One region of the Phosphitispora fastidiosa genome, then DNA from elsewhere that is predicted to be linked to it. Evidence: riboswitches for the same ligand, from Rfam matches in the RefSeq annotation. Region 1 holds a riboswitch; each other region holds the start of a gene.

The links. Region 1 has a riboswitch for cyclic di-GMP ahead of Ga0451573_RS17980 (sigma-70 family RNA polymerase sigma factor). Riboswitches for the same ligand answer to the same signal wherever they lie in the genome.
Region 2: another riboswitch for cyclic di-GMP. It lies ahead of Ga0451573_RS08220 (HD-GYP domain-containing protein); the one in region 1 lies ahead of Ga0451573_RS17980 (sigma-70 family RNA polymerase sigma factor).
Region 3: another riboswitch for cyclic di-GMP. It lies ahead of Ga0451573_RS05845 (methyl-accepting chemotaxis protein); the one in region 1 lies ahead of Ga0451573_RS17980 (sigma-70 family RNA polymerase sigma factor).
Region 4: another riboswitch for cyclic di-GMP. It lies ahead of Ga0451573_RS00410 (HU family DNA-binding protein); the one in region 1 lies ahead of Ga0451573_RS17980 (sigma-70 family RNA polymerase sigma factor).

What each region holds. Positions count from the first base shown of each region.
Region 1 is NZ_JAHHUL010000028.1:591-2,785, reverse strand. Features, by position in the region: gene Ga0451573_RS17985 (recombinase family protein) at 1-247, opposite strand, end outside; gene Ga0451573_RS17980 (sigma-70 family RNA polymerase sigma factor) at 812-1,228, opposite strand; cyclic di-GMP riboswitch class I at 1,636-1,724, opposite strand; gene Ga0451573_RS17975 (cyclic lactone autoinducer peptide) at 1,840-1,968, opposite strand; gene Ga0451573_RS17970 (accessory gene regulator ArgB-like protein) at 1,949-2,195, opposite strand, start outside.
Region 2 is NZ_JAHHUL010000006.1:162,415-164,609, reverse strand. Features, by position in the region: gene Ga0451573_RS08220 (HD-GYP domain-containing protein) at 1-996, opposite strand, end outside; cyclic di-GMP riboswitch class I at 1,091-1,173, opposite strand; gene Ga0451573_RS08215 (aspartyl-phosphate phosphatase Spo0E family protein) at 1,278-1,475, opposite strand; gene Ga0451573_RS08210 (cell division protein FtsA) at 1,624-2,195, opposite strand, start outside.
Region 3 is NZ_JAHHUL010000004.1:107,486-109,680, forward strand. Features, by position in the region: gene Ga0451573_RS05845 (methyl-accepting chemotaxis protein) at 1-1,350, opposite strand, end outside; cyclic di-GMP riboswitch class I at 1,343-1,429, opposite strand; gene Ga0451573_RS05850 (Na-translocating system protein MpsC family protein) at 1,443-1,802, opposite strand; gene Ga0451573_RS05855 (gluconeogenesis factor YvcK family protein) at 2,047-2,195, opposite strand, start outside.
Region 4 is NZ_JAHHUL010000001.1:76,199-78,393, forward strand. Features, by position in the region: gene miaA (tRNA (adenosine(37)-N6)-dimethylallyltransferase MiaA) at 1-501, shown strand, start outside; gene hfq (RNA chaperone Hfq) at 538-780, shown strand; gene Ga0451573_RS00410 (HU family DNA-binding protein) at 870-1,145, opposite strand; cyclic di-GMP riboswitch class I at 1,328-1,406, opposite strand; gene Ga0451573_RS00415 (AAA family ATPase) at 1,563-2,195, shown strand, end outside.

The DNA of each region.
Region 1 (2,195 bases):
TGATTTCCTGCAGAAGCTTCCGATCCGGGTAGCGGTTTATAAATTCGCCAAAGGTGTCCAACACCAGCCTGTCCAGTGTATCTGTCAGAACGATTTTGTCCGCTTGCTCCTTTTTCAGCATGATAAAGCTCGCAATGCTGGACGGAGACTTCTCAAAGTAGTATTCCTGGCGCTTTCCGTCAAGACCGTACATATATCCGATGATTAGCTCCTTCTTTAGCAATTCAGTCAATGCTTCCTTTTCCATTTCGTGTTCCTCCCTGATATTTTGAATTTAATCCCAGAAGGATGCGGCAGGACGGAAAAGACCGCCCTGCCGCATAGTTTCCAAGATCAAAAAAATGATCTGCTTGTTCTTCATTACATATTAACGCTTCTATTCGACACTACTTCCCGAAGCGAAAAAAGCCTTACGGCTCTCAGTGCGGCAGCATAAACGGTTTGCCGGTTGAGCAAACGCCATAGGAATTTCACCTCTCCCAGGATCTCTGCGAGCCGCCCCCATTGCTTGAGGTCTGTGGCTGGACGGAAGTAGCATTGTCACTGTCCATTTCATTGCGAAACAGTCCACCACAGACTGTTTTATGACCAGGCGTTCCCGCTCGTCACCTTCGATGCCATCGGTTCGACGGATGAAATTCATCCGCAGGCAGTCTTGGCGCGCCCGTCAACGTCGCTGCCGCTTTTCACACGGCTGGACAGCTCATGTATTTATGCTGCCGGATATGTAATTTTCAAAGAGCAAGAGAGAGAACATAAAAACCCCCTCACTTCTATAGGGAAAAAATGAGGGGGTTGCACGGAAAAATTCTTATTTTTCCATAAGTTTTTTTATTTTGCCAAGGATTTTTATCTTTCTGTCATGGATGGTCATATAGGGACTCCCTGTTTCCGCCGAAAACTGACGCTCGCTTTTGCCCCTAAGATACAACTCCTCGATGAGCGTTCTTTCCGACTTGTCGAGCATTTCGAGGCATCGGTACAGCTTAGCGATCATCATCCTTTTTATGATCGCGTCCTCCAGGGACTCCATCATAGTGGATATTATGTATTCCACGGAAACGCCGTTCTCGATACAGCCTTCGAGCGAGATGTTGTTTTCTTCTGATAGCTCGTCCAGGTATTTTTCCCTGTCCCGGCACTTGTAATATGCTTTATAGACCTCCTTTGTCACAGAAACGCGCTTGCCTCTAACCAGCAGAGTATATTTTTTGCCATAGTTTTCCATCGACTTGTCCTCCATTTCGAGATCTTTTAAATCTGAAAAATGAAGAACAAGCGGAGGAGAGCGGCACCTTTCGAATGTAACAATGTACCTATTTGTCGTTTTTTCTCGAATAAATGTGATTTTTGTCAAAAAGAAAACCGCAATCTGCGTATTGCAAACTGCGGTTTTCCAGTCAATATGTGTGTGCTGCAATATGAAAAATCTTATGGATGCGCATAAAGCCATAAGGCCGGAGAGTGCATATTCGTACCGAGAGAGATAATGCTTGCGTAATTTTTTTCATGTGCCAATCCTCCCGATGCTTGTAAACAGTCTCAGGTTGCGCATGAGTGTTGTATTACCGAAATTCTCAACCATGGCAAACAAAAAAACCCGCCGCTATAAAGGGCAGGTTTAATACTAGTCTCTGCGGCAGCTAGGCTATCATAGTGCAGCAAGCACTTTAGACCCTATGGCTTTGCGTCCCTGCCTTTAGGCAGGTTTGCCCTTTTCGCTGATTATTCTATTTTTATCATCAAGTAAGTTTTTTCTAAACTTCATTATCGATTGAATTCGATTAAATCTCTTGCATTTACTGGCCAAAATATTTACCATAAGAGAAAATTTTTACTTTAATACTTTTTAGGAGGTTCCGGTTGATAAAACATAAACATGCTGTTTGTCCCAATATTCGTCATAGCGACCACAGTCAATACTGCTGCCAATCCTTGGAACATTATTTTAGTCATAATCTTCCACATTCTGTCTCCCCCCTTTCACTTTAAATGTAAGTAAAATGTCCCATAATCCTATAAACCTATGTCCCAACGGTGTTAGAGTAAATGCCTGCCACAATAGTGCAAACGCCATTGTCCAGCCAATCAAACTGTCAGTTCCCAGAATAGTTAAGATAATAGATATCATCACTACTGCAATTAGCGTATACCAACGAAAGGCTACTTCTTTAGCTCTGCTGCTAAAAGGCTTA
Region 2 (2,195 bases), on a different contig from region 1:
GGCAGGAATTTTATTGCTATCGGTAAGTATCCTCACCACAGGCTTCTCTGGGTGAATGCGCCTATTGCATACAACAAGCCCTATCTCACCCGAGCTAAGCTCCACCAAAGAACCGGCAGCATACCGGGCGACATTTTGCAGAAAAAGCTCCATTAATGAGCTGTCTATTTTCAGCCCTGCTTCTTCATTCATCAGTTCTATAGCCTCACAGGTGCTGTAAGCCTTCCGGTGTTTCCGCTCACTGGTAAGGGCATCAAACAGGTCAGCAATGGCTGCAATCCTGGCAAATTCACAGATGTCAGTATTCTTTAGGGCTCTCGGGTAACCAGTACCATCTATGCGTTCATGATGCTGAAAAGCAACATGTGCTGCCAGCAGGTTAACATCTTTCTGGTCTCTCAGGAGGTTAAAACCTTTGATGCTGTGCTGCTGCATTTGACTGAATTCTTCGGGCGAAAGCCGGCCCGGTTTTTCCACCACCTTGGGATCAACATACATGGACCCGATATCGTGCATAACTGCCCCCACTCCCAGGTCCCGCAACTGAACCTCGTTATAGTTTAAGGCCAGACCGATGCGCAGTGACAGGATACATACATTCAGGCAGTGGGCATACAGGTAACTGTCATAAGAGCGGATATCACAAAATTCAAAAAGCAGCTGCCTGTTCTGCAGAACCTCGTCTGCCAGCCTGTTTACCAGATCCTTAATCAGTTTGGTATCTACCTTTTGGTACTTTTTAGCCTCTTCAAAAACCCTTCGCAATGTTATAATCCCGTCTAATCTTGTACTGTCAGAAACTACATCGGGGAACTCGATGTCCCGGCAAAAACCGTCAATAATAATGATTGTCGGGTAACCCAGGGCCTGCAGCCTTTTGGCATATGCAGGGTTAAGTTCACTCCCGGCAGAAAGCAAGACGCTCCCATTGGCTGAATAAAGACTTTTCCCCAAAATCATCCCTGACTGCAGCTTGCTTACAGATATTTTGCGCATAGACCTGCCCCCTCTCCTGTCATTTTCGTCACTTTCGTCATTTTAGGAAATAAAAATTCCGCCTTGCTTGCCGGAAAAGCAGACGGATCAGTTTTTCGGCAGCCTGGCTGTCATAGCAAAAGCTTTAGACCCATGGCTTTGCGTCCCTAACTTTCGGTAGGTTTGCCTTTACGGTAAAAAAATATGCGGTTAGCTTATTATATTTATACGTTACAAGCCAATGTAAACAGGGTGTCCGGTAAAGAAATATTAATCCCAATTGAGCAACTGTATCAAAAGCCCTAATTATAATAATTATTAAATAATGTTGTACTGATAAAACAGTTATATCTTTTCATATACTCTACTATCAAACAGTCAATTTCACAGCTCTTGTTGTACACATCCGGGTCATTTAGACCCTTATTCTTTACCAAACTGTACATTTCTCTCTGTTTTTCCCGGATCTTTTTCCGGAATTCCCGACGGTTTGTCCACATTTTCATCTCTCCCACACTTTATTGTGGTTGGATTGTTAATCTGTCCCAAACTGTGTTTTTTTTATGTTTTCTTCTAGGAATTATTGCAAATATCCTTCAGAGAAAATGTCGAATACCGTCAAATCGAAATTTTTTTTCCAAAATATTATTATTTCCATTCTAATAATACATTGTCACCATCTTTAAGTGGCGTTGTAAATTCAGCGGAGCTCCCGTTAACTTTTAGTTCAAGTCTCATTCCGGTTTCGGGAGGTATTAACTGAAGATTGGTCCGTGTCAGTACATCTGTAAGAATAGCATCCACCCCAGGAATTTCTACCGTTTCATTATTAACCGTGACAATAGTAAACCTGGGGACATTAGATTCGTCCTCACCTGCCGGATCTACTGTCTCTGCATGCTCTACTGTCTCTGCATACTCTACTGTCTCTGCATGCTCTGCCGTCTCTGCATGCTCTGCAAGCTCCGCCGCTTTCATTGGCTCTGCCGCAGTATCCGGCTCAGTTTGGATATCGCCGGTATCATCTCCTGGAACAGGCTCAACGTTTGGCATTGGTTCACCGGTCGGTATTGGTTCAGCAGCCCTTTCCAGGATTATGTCATCCCCGTCATTAACTTCAGCCATGGAATCAACCAAACGCTCGTTAATATATATGTAGCAATCGTCACCGGAATCAGCACAGCCCGCTATTTCCAGGACCTCTGTCACAGTCCTGGGTA
Region 3 (2,195 bases), on a different contig from region 1:
TGAGGAACTTTTTACCTTATCCATTCCCCGTGCCATCTGTTCAATTTTGTCGGTCATCTCATTAACCATAGACGTAGTATTAACCACACTTCTGCTCTGTTCCTGGGCGCCTGATGCTATCTGTTCGATAGCCTGAGATACCTGTTCCACAACCTTAACGGTATCAGTAACGCTTCTGGACTGTTCCCCTGCGCCCATAGCTATCTGCTCAATGGCCTTGGCAACCTGTTGAGTTGCCTTAGTAGCCTCCTCACCGTTGGAAGAAAGTTCCTCACTGGTAGCAGCAACAGATTCACTGGTGGTATTAATCCCCTGTATAAGTTCCCTGAGATTCCTGACCATTTTATTAAATGATTCTGCCAGGTCCCTGATTTCATCTCTGGATTTGACACGCAGTTCCTCTACAGTGAGATCCCCGTCAGCAAGTTTTAGGGCAACCCTGGCCATCTGGGTAACAGGTTTTGATATACTTCTGGCCATGAATACAGCCAGTAACAATCCCACCGCCAGGGCAATAAAAATGGTAATAATGCTGGTATTTCTTCCTATGTCATAAGCGCTTTTATTACTGGATACAAGTGCATCGGTTTCCTGCCTGTTTAATACGGCGAAGTCATCCAATACCTTGTTGCCGGCATCATACCTCGCCCTTGACTCACCCTCCAGAAGGGCCAGTGCCTCAGCGTTCCTACCGACAGTAACAAGTTCCATGAGGCGGGCATCAGTCTCCAGCATCTCCTTCCAGGTTGAATTGATATCAGCAAACACCTTTTTTCCATCTTCTGTTGTCACGAGACCTTCGATCTCAGAAATTTTTGCTTCAAAATCCTGAACACTTTTATCAATTTGCGTTTTATACCCCGCAGTGCTATTAACATCCCCGCGGTAAGCCGAGAAGGCGTATTGGACTATATAAATTCGGTAATCCGCGTTATAGCCGTTTAGCTCACCAACAATCCTGGTCTTGCGCATCCAGTTGTCACTTATTTCGGTGGCATTTCCGTTAATCTGGTCTGCCTGCATTATCCCCACTACCCCGATAAAAGCCGTTAAAAGCAATACAACCAGAAAACTGCCAACAAGTTTGGTACTGATTTTAAGTTTCACTAAGCCTTTTTTCTTCATTCTTCCAACCTCCCTGTAAATTAGTACAGCCTTTTCTGCAGAGTAATCCGTTACTCTGGAACGTCTGCTCACCTCCCGCCAAACTGATTTATACCTATCAAAAATAGCAAAAGACATCCATAGATACCATGCAGTCCGTTTTTCGGACCGATTGGAACCATAGATGTCAACTGAGAATTTCAGCCATTCAGGCTGCGCTTCCCAAAATATAAGCCTTTCCGCCAAGCAGTTATCCTCCAGGAGATGACTGCCTTAGACCCTTGGCTTTGTGCCCCTGCCTTTAGCAGGTTTACCTTTTTCAAGCATTTTATTTACTTTTAAAATGGTTCGTCCAGTATTAACACATTTATCGCGAAATTTGCCGGCACATCTATTTCATATAAATGCCTTATTATTTTACAGCCCAGTACATTCTCCACTCTTTGTTCCACTTCTTCTTTCATACATTCAAATACTGCCTGCCGGTATGCTTTAACAAGACCGGCCTTTTGTGGCTGCTGTCCTATCAGTTGGATTTCGGAAGCTCGCAGGAAACAAAAAAGTTCAATAACTACAACATCACCCGCAATACGCAACCTGACTTTCTCAGGACCCTTTCCAAACAGTTCCTTACAGATCTTTTTGGTTTCACTCAACAGTATATGTCGGGCATAAGTGCAGTCAGGTCGGTTTGACACCAGATCTCCTCCACGTCTTCCGGGGTGGCCGGCGCAGGCAACACCTTCTTAAAAAAAACAAAAGACATCCCTGTACCATACAGTATCGGTACCGGATGGTACTAACAGATGCCGGAACAAGAGATCCTACTCTCAATAGTAGGCGCTCCTACTTAATTATGACTCAAAGCTCGTGTTTGTTTTTTCGACAAAACGCGTCTAATTCCCTTCTTTTTTCAAAAAAAATGTCGTGTTTTAGTAATGTCTACATTCCTTTTACCTTCTGCTTTACCAGGAAAAAGCCCTGCAGCAGGGATTTCTCCTGACCCAGTCCTAACTTACCGACAAGGCCCATCACCGATTCTGCCAGTTTTACCGGGTCATGCCGCACCAAGTCACTCTCAAAAACCAGGT
Region 4 (2,195 bases), on a different contig from region 1:
GTTTCAGCCGGAAGAATTCATCACAATGATACACGACGCCTTATCAGAGCGCTGGAAGTCTATTATGCAACTGGCAGGCCAATTTCTGAATTTCAGTATCATTCAGAGAGGCTTCCGCCAAAGTACAATCTGGCATACTTTGGATTGACCATGGATAGGGAAAATTTATACCGGAGAATAGAAAAAAGAGTTGATGTTATGATTTCAAGGGGGCTGGTTGATGAGGTAAAAAAACTTTTGGAAATGGGATATGGGGCTCACCACACTTCAATGCAGGCGATTGGGTACAAAGAAATTATTTATTATTTGAACGGTATATGCAGTTTTGAAGAAGCGGTGGAATTAATCAAACGTAATACCCGCAGGTTTGCCAAAAGGCAGTTGACATGGTTCCGGCGAGATTCCAGAATCAAATGGAAAGATGTCGAAAGCTACAGCAATTTTGATGAAATTGCGAGCGAAATAGTATCTGAATCAGAAGGACAATTTGGTAAAACGTAGAATAGAAAAGAAAAACTGAAATTTGGAGGGACCAGAATGACAAAGACGCAGATAAATTTACAGGATTCATTTTTGAACCAGGTTAGGAAGGAGAATATTCCCGTTACTATATATCTGGTTAACGGTTTTCAATTAAAGGGAATTGTCCGGGGATTTGATAATTTTACTGTTATCCTTGAGTATGATGGAAAACAGCAAATGGTATACAAACATGCCATTTCCACAATAACTCCTTTTAAGGCCATTTCCACAAACATGAGTGACCAAATGAAGTCATGAAATTACAATAAGATTCTATACTGTTACTTTTAATATAAGGGTAATATAAAAGAGGATGTCCTTTGAGGCATCCTCTTTTTCTAGTCAATTTATTTGGCTACTTTACCCTTAAGAGCTTTACCTGCCTTAAAAACCGGCACCTTGGCAGCAGGTATATTGATAACTTTTCCCGTTTGGGGGTTACGGCCTTTTCTGGCTTTACGCTCTTTCACCTCAAATGTGCCGAAACCGATAAACTGAGCTTTTTCTCCCTTGGCAAGAGCATCCTGAATACTGTCAAAAACCGCATTAACAGCCTTCTCAACATCTTTTTTCTTGAGAGTTACCTTCTCTGCAACTTGAGCAACCAGGTCAGTTTTGGTCAACAAGAAAACCTCCTTTGATATTTTGGGTTATCAGGCGCAAAAAATATATGTTGTTAAAGAATTGAACCCTCCCTTCGAGTGTTTTAAGCCAGCCGGCATATTTCGGAACGAAATTTGCAGCCGTGTGAATTCCCGCCAAAAAATAACCTGCCAACATTGCCAGCAGGTAAAAATGCATTGTTCGCGGCAACTGGCTGTCCCATTATTTAGGACCCTGTAGTTTTGCGTCCTTTTCTTACGAAAAGTTTGCCTTTATCAGCGCTAATTTACTAATTCAGATAATAATTATTCTACATAACTTCTGAAATTCCTGCAATTATATCCAAATTATAACAAGGTTTTTATTTTCCTGTCACAGATGTTGTAATTGTGCGTATAATAGTAGAGTAAAATACTTTGCACTAAGGGGGAAGGCTTTTGGAAATAAGAATTGTCCGCCCCAGGAGCAAGGCCGCAAAAAGCAATGCCGCAAAAAGCAATGCCGCGGAGCATGTCGAAAAACACATTGATACCGGGTCCAAGGAATTGCCGTTTGCGCCGGCAGGCAGAGAACAGATAAAAAATATAACCAATGAGCTTAATGATATGATAGGCTTACATTCAGTAAAAAAACTGGTATATGAAATAAGCGCCTTTATTGAAATTCAAAAGAGAAGGCAGCAGGAAAAACTGGTTTCGGAACCCCTGGTCCTGCACATGATCTTCAGAGGCAATCCAGGGACAGGGAAGACCACTGTGGCTCGCATTCTCGGAAAACTTTTCCGGGAAATGAATGTATTGTCAAAAGGGCATCTGATTGAAATTGAACGTGCCGACCTTGTTGGTGAGTATATTGGACATACAGCCCAGAAGACCAGAGAACAATTAAAGAAATCTTCAGGGGGCATACTTTTTATTGATGAGGCCTATTCCCTGGCAAGAGGAGGAGAAAAAGACTTTGGGAAAGAGGCTATTGATACCTTGGTGAAGGCCATGGAGGACCAAAAAGACAACCTGATTCTGATACTTGCCGGTTATAACCAGGAAATGAATGAATTTATTAAAACAAAC